One region of the Zhihengliuella alba genome, then DNA from elsewhere that is predicted to be linked to it. Evidence: predicted binding sites of a transcription regulator. Region 1 holds the regulator's gene; each other region holds the start of a gene.
The links. Region 1 encodes HrcA, which represses chaperone genes, less so after heat shock. Its sites were predicted from a motif close to TTNGCACTCGNNNNNNNCGAGTGCNAA; they were not measured.

Region 1 (2,264 bases):
TCCCGGTCGCCGCCTTCGGCCGCGGCGGCAGGAGCTCGATCGGCTCGCCGTCGAGGAGGAAGCCGAAGCCGAGCGGGAAGCTCTTCGTTCGCCCGCGCCGGTCCTCCAGCGCCACGGTGGCCATCCCGCCGACCCGCTCGATCCTGACGACGGCCCCGACCCAGCCCGACTCCGCGTCCTCGAGCACCATGTCGCGTTCGGCGGCAACCCGGCGGAGCTCCTTCTTCTTCTGCGGGGAGAGCTGCTGCGCGCCCCAGGAGTAGTCGAACATGCGGCTCCTTCGGACAGGGACGGGATGCGTGCGGCGACTCGGACGGTGCGACTCGCGGAGCGGTCCGCGGCCGCGGCTCGCCGGCGATCATGCTAGCAAGGCACCATCCGTACTAGACTTAGCACTTGAACGTGTCGAGTGCTAAGCAGTGGAGACGGAGGGGAACGATGTCCGATGCGCGTCGACTCGAGGTCCTGCGAGCCATCGTCGAGGACTTCGTCCAGTCGCGGGAGCCGGTGGGCTCCAAGGCGCTTCTCGACCGGCACAATCTGGGCGTCTCGGCGGCCACCGTGCGCAACGACATGGCCGTGCTCGAGGAGGAGGGGCTGATCGTCGCCCCGCACACGTCGTCCGGTCGCATCCCGACCGAGCGTGGCTACCGCCAGTTCGTGGACCGGATCGAGGAGGTCCGCCCGCTCTCGCCCGCCGAGCGCCGGGCGATCCAGTCCCTCATGGAGGGTGCCGCCGACGTCGAGGACGTCCTCGAGGGCACCGTGCGGCTCCTCGCCCAGCTGACGAACCAGGTCGCCGTCCTCCAGGTGCCGCAGTTCAGCAACACCGCGGTGCGGCACATCGAGCTCGTCGGACTCGGCGAGCGTCGGGTGCTCGTGGTGCTCATCGGCTCGAATGGCAAGGTGGAGCAGCGGGTCGTACACTTGCAGGCCGACGTGACGGACGAGGACCTCGTCCTCGTGAAGACCGCGCTGCTGAACAGTCTGCACGGTCGCCGCCTCGACGAGATCGCCGGTCTGCTCGGCGCCGCGGTCCGCGAGCTGCCGCCCGTGCTGCAGCCGACGGGGCATACCGTCGCCGCCGCCGTGCAGGCGCTCTCGGAGCACGGCGTCGTCGACCGGGTCATCATGGCGGGCACGGCGAACCTCGCCCGCTCGGACCGCGACTTCGCTCTGACGATCACGCCCGTCCTGGAGGCGCTCGAGGAGCAGGTGGTGCTTCTGCGCCTGCTCTCCGAGATGGAGCTCGATGCCCGCGGGATCGCCGTGAAGATCGGCCGCGAGAACGTCTACGACGGGCTCACGGAGACGTCGGTCGTCGCGACGGGCTACGGTCCCGAGCAGCGCGCCAAGATCGGCGTCCTCGGGCCGACGCGCATGGACTACGGGAGCTCCATGTCCGCGGTCAGGGCCGTGGCGCGTTACCTATCCCGCATCCTCGTCGGCTGATCGGCGGGGCCCCACAGACTCCGGTCCGCCCCCAGGGGCTGGACTGACAGACGGAAGTTCGAAAGGACAGAGTTAGCAACGTGAGCGACTACTACGAGGTGCTGGGCGTCTCCCGGGACGCCTCCGCCGAGGAGATCAAGAAGGCCTACCGCAAGCTGGCCCGGAAGCTGCACCCGGACGTCAACCCGGGCGCCGACGCCTCCGACCAGTTCAAGCAGGTCACCCGCGCCTACGAAGTCCTCTCGGACCCGCAGAAGCGCCAGAACTACGACACGACGGGCGATGAGAATGGAAACCCGCAGGGCTTCGGCGGCGGCGGGTTCGGAGGAGCCGGGTTCGGCGGCTTCGGCGACATCTTCGAGCAGTTCTTCGGCGGCGGCGGGCAGGCGGGCCCCGTCTCGCGCACGCAGCGCGGGCGGGATGCGCTGATCACGGCGTCGATCTCGCTGAAGGACGCCGTCCAGGGAGTGGTCTACCCCCTGGAGATGGAGACCGCCGTGACGTGCGGGACCTGCCAGGGCAGCTGCTGCCGGCCGGGCACCTCCCCGAAGACCTGCCCGAACTGCCAGGGGCGCGGCCAGGTCCAGCGCCCCGTCCGGTCGGTCCTGGGCCAGATGATGACCCTCGAGACCTGCCACATCTGCCGCGGGCACGGCGATGTGATCGAGGACCCCTGCAACGAGTGCAACGGCCAGGGCCGCGTCCGCGAGCACGTCAGCAAGCAGTTGAAGGTCCCCGCAGGCGTCGCCTCGGGCACGCGCATCCACCTCGCCGGGCAGGGCGAGGCCGGTCCGGGCGGAGGCCCGGCCGGA
Region 2 (2,264 bases), 770 kb from region 1:
TCTCGCGGTCGTAGTCGGAGTCGGTGTTGGCGATCTCGGCGCGGATCTGCTTGACCCGGCCGGCGATCTCCTCGGCGGAGCCGGCGCCCTCGACGATGGTGGTCTCGTCCTTGGTGATGACGACCTTGCGGGCCTGGCCCAGCATGTCCAGCTCGGCCTTGTCCAGCGAGAGGCCGACCTCCTCGGAGATGACCTGGCCGCCCGTGAGGATGGCGATGTCGGCGAGCATGGCCTTGCGGCGGTCGCCGAAGCCCGGGGCCTTCACGGCGACGGACTTGAAGCGGCCCTGGATCTTGTTCAGGACCAGCGTCGCCAGAGCCTCGCCCTCGACGTCCTCGGCGATGATCATCAGCGGCTTGCCCGACTGCATGACCTTCTCCAGGATGCCGACCATGTCCTTGATCGTGGAGATCTTGGAGTTGACGATGAGGATGTACGGATCCTCCAGCACGGTCTCCTGGCGCTCGGCGTCGGAGACGAAGTAGGCGGAGATGTAGCCCTTGTCGAAGCGCATGCCCTCGGTGAGCTCGAGGTCCAGGCCGAAGGTGTTGGACTCCTCGACCGTGATGACGCCTTCCTTGCCGACCTTGTCCAGGGCCTCGGCGATCAGCTCGCCGATCTGGGTGTCGCCGGCGGAGATCGACGCGGTGGCAGCGATCTGCTCCTTGGTCTCGATCTCCTTGGCGGAGCCGATGAGCTCGGCGGTGACGGCCTCGACGGCCTTCTCGATGCCGCGCTTGAGCGAGAGCGGGTCGGCGCCGGCGGCAACGTTGCGCAGGCCCTCCTTGACGAGCGCCTGGGCGAGGACGGTGGCGGTGGTGGTGCCGTCGCCGGCGACGTCGTCCGTCTTCTTGGCGACTTCCTTGACCAGCTCGGCGCCGATCTTCTCGTACGGCTCGTCGAGCTCGATCTCCTTGGCGATGGAGACGCCGTCGTTGGTGATCGTCGGCGCGCCCCACTTCTTCTCGAGGACGACGTTGCGGCCACGCGGGCCCAGCGTCACCTTCACGGCGTCGGCAAGGGTGTTCAGTCCGCGCTCGAGGCCGCGGCGAGCTTCCTCGTCAAATGCAATCATCTTGGCCATGGTTGCGTGTGGTCCTTCCGGGACATTCATGCGATGGAAGTGGAGTGACGGCAACGCCCGCGACGGACGAGCCTCCACGGCGGCGTTGTTCGGAACGCCTCCGCGAGCACCCTCGCTACCTCAATCCACGAATCACCGGTCGCCCGCAGCCGTCGGCACCCGGAGGTGCGTCTGGCAGTCGGGGCTTCCGAGTGCTAAACCAATTATTGGCACTCTCGAGCGGAGAGTGCAAGTAGGCCGACGGGCGGCCGCCCGCCCGCCGGCGCCGCTCGGGTGGGCGGGGGCACGGAGCGCACCCCGGCGGTGCTCCGGCCGGGCCCGGCCCGGCGCGGCCCCGGGCCCCGAGTCCCGGGTTCCGAACCGGTTACAGGCCCAGTCGCCGGAGGAAGTCGTTGACGAAGCGTCCCTGCGGGTCGTGCCGGCGCTGCAGCGCGACGAAGTCGTCCCAGCGCTCGTAGCCGCCCGCGACGGAGGCCGGGTCCAGCTGCCAGAGCTTGCCCCAGTGCGCCCGCACGCCCTCGCCGAGGGCCGCCTCGAGCTCCGGCAGGAGCGCCTCGACCGCCGGCTGGTCCGGCCTCCACGTGAAGTGGAAGGCCACGACGTCCTGCCCGTAGGCGGGGCTCAGCCAGAGGTCGTCCGCCCGGACGGTGCGCAGCTCGGAGACCTGCACGAGCGGCGCCAGGCGGGGCCCGAGCGCCTGCACGCGGGCGATCGCGGCGCGCGCGGCCTCCCGGGGCAGGAAGTACTCGGACTGCAGCTCGTCACCGCTGGAGGGGGTGAAGGCCAGTCGGAAGTGCGGCAGGCGCTCCGACCACAGACCGGGCAGTCCGAGCTGCTCGGTGCTCGCGCGGGTGTCGCCCCCGGGCAGCGGATGGCGCGGACCGTCCGCCGGCCGGGCCCCGAGTCCGGCGAGAACCGCCGCCGCGTTGCCCGCAGGGGCGTCGGCGCGGTCCTTGACCCAGATCTGGTCCACCCCGCCGGTCCCGCCCCAGGAGGTGAACAGCGAGACGCTGGTGCCGCACCCAGTGACGGCGTCGAAGTTCTCGACCACGGTGGCCCAGTCGAGCGACTCGAAGACCGTCTGGACGACCTGGTAGGCCGGCTCGACGTCGAGCTCCACGCGGACCACCACGCCGAGGGCCCCGAGGTGCACCACGGCCCCCGCGAAGTCCTCGTCGCC
Region 3 (2,264 bases), 510 kb from region 1:
CGCGGCCCACCAGGCCGAGATGGGCGAGCTCCGCGCCGCCGGACTGATCGACGCCGCCGGCAAGTTCTCGCCCGACCTCGAGTTCATCCTCGGCGCGCTGCGCGAGCCGGAGTTCCGCATCGAGATCGGCGCCCGCCACCAGGGCCTGGACACCACCCTCGACATCCACGTGGGCGCCGGGCGGGCGCTGGTCCTCGCCGGCCCCTCGGCCCCGGAGCTGATCCACGGCGTCGCCCCGCGCAGCGACGGCCTCGGCGGAACACCCCGCGGTACGTTCCTGCTGGACCTGGCCACCACCGAGGGCGTACCCGCGCTCATCGCGGCCTGGGCCGGCCTCGGCCCCGCGTGGAGCGTCACCGGGAACGTGCGGACGCTCGAGCCCGGCGAGCTGGAGCGCGGCTGCGACGCCCCGCTCGCGGTGCCGACGGACGCCGACGCGGCCTCGCGCCGGCTTCTCGCCCAGCCGTGGTTCGGGTGGAGCATGACCATCCCGGACCTCGGCTTCGAGCGGACCTGGCTGAACGCCGGGGCGGCCGGGCACTACGCCGTCGGGGCCCTGGACGACGGCGGCTCCGAGCTGGTGCCCGTCGCCTCGGCGCAGGTGTGGGACGTGCTCCTGCAGGAGATCGGCGCCGCCACGATCGCGCGCCCTGCGGCCTGGGAGTAGCGGCCCGCAGCAGCGCTCCGGCACGGGCCTGCCGACGACGCGCCGGTCCCGGAATTAGCAGTCGTGTTGCGTGAGTGCCAACGGTTCCATAAAGTGTGATTAGCACTCGGCGCCGTCGGGTGCTAGCGCCTGAGGAACTGCCAACTGGCACCGCGACGACGGTTGGTTACACCCCAACGGCCCCAGTAACCATTGGTAACTCACGCAAAGGAGAGAGCCGCATGTCGGTCTCCATCAAGCCCCTCGAGGATCGTATCGTTGTCCAGCCGCTCGAGGCTGAGCAGACCACCGCTTCCGGACTGGTCATCCCCGACACGGCCAAGGAGAAGCCCCAGGAGGGCAAGGTCGTGGCCGTGGGCCCGGGTCGCTTCGACGACAAGGGCAACCGCGTCCCGGTCGACGTCAACGAAGGCGACGTCGTCATCTACTCCAAGTACGGCGGAACCGAGGTCAAGGTCGGCGGCGAGGAGTACCTCGTGCTCTCCGCCCGCGACGTCCTCGCCACTGTCGTCAAGTAAGTCTTTCCGCGTATAGCCCCGGCCGTTCAGAGCCGGGGCTATACGCGCCCCTGAAGGAGTTAGAACATGGCAAAGCAGCTCGCCTTTAACGATGCCGCTCGCAAGGCGCTCGAGGCCGGCATCGACAAGCTGGCCGACACGGTCAAGGTCACCCTCGGCCCGCGGGGCCGCAACGTGGTCCTCGACAAGCAGTGGGGCGCCCCGACCATCACCAACGACGGCGTGACGATCGCCCGCGAGATCGAGCTCGAGGACTCCTACGAGAACCTCGGCGCCCAGCTCGCCAAGGAGGTCGCCACCAAGACCAACGACGTCGCCGGCGACGGCACCACCACGGCGACCGTGCTGGCCCAGGCCCTGGTCAAGGAGGGCCTGCGCAACGTGGCTGCCGGCGCCGCCCCGGGCGACGTCAAGCGCGGCATCGAGGCGGCCGTCGAGGCCGTCGCCGGCCGCCTGGCCGAGAACGCACGCGCCGTCGAGGGCGAGGACGTGGCCAACGTGGCCTCGATCTCCGCCCAGAGCGACGAGGTCGGCGCGCTGCTGGCCGAGGCGTTCAGCAAGGTCGGCACCGATGGCGTCATCACCATCGAGGAGTCGAACACCACCCAGACCGAGCTCGACATCACCGAGGGCATGCAGTTCGACAAGGGCTACCTGTCCCCGAACATGGTCACGGACCCGGAGCGCCAGGAGGCCGTCCTCGAGGACGCGCTGATCCTGATCAACTCCGGCAAGATCTCCACGGTGCAGGACTTCCTGCCGCTGCTGGAGAAGGTGCTCGAGTCCAAGAAGCCGCTGTTCATCATCGCCGAGGACGTCGAGGGCGAGGCCCTGTCCACGCTGGTGGTCAACAAGCTCCGCGGCATCCTGACCGCCGTGGCCGTCAAGGCCCCCGGCTTCGGCGACCGCCGCAAGGCCATGATGCAGGACCTCGCGGTGCTCACCGGCGCGCAGGTCGTCTCCCCGGAGCTCGGCCTGAAGCTGGACCAGGTCGGCCTCGAGGTGCTCGGCTCCGCCCGCCGCATCACGGTCACCAAGGACAACACCACGATCGTGGACGGCGCGGGCGACCAGGCCGA

Region 2: groL (chaperonin GroEL) is a predicted target of HrcA. The motif match lies at 1,256-1,282, and genes of this name have one in related genera.
Region 3: groES (co-chaperone GroES) is a predicted target of HrcA. The motif match lies at 722-748, and genes of this name have one in related genera.

Annotation. Positions count from the first base shown of each region.
Region 1 is NZ_BAABCJ010000001.1:464,196-466,459, reverse strand. Features, by position in the region: gene ABD784_RS02090 (DUF3097 domain-containing protein) at 1-271, opposite strand, end outside; gene hrcA (heat-inducible transcriptional repressor HrcA) at 439-1,452, shown strand; gene dnaJ (molecular chaperone DnaJ) at 1,533-2,264, shown strand, end outside.
Region 2 is NZ_BAABCJ010000001.1:1,235,354-1,237,617, forward strand. Features, by position in the region: gene groL (chaperonin GroEL) at 1-1,084, opposite strand, end outside; gene ABD784_RS05650 (D-arabinono-1,4-lactone oxidase) at 1,449-2,264, opposite strand, start outside.
Region 3 is NZ_BAABCJ010000001.1:969,617-971,880, reverse strand. Features, by position in the region: gene ABD784_RS04290 (hypothetical protein) at 1-667, shown strand, start outside; gene groES (co-chaperone GroES) at 889-1,185, shown strand; gene groL (chaperonin GroEL) at 1,252-2,264, shown strand, end outside.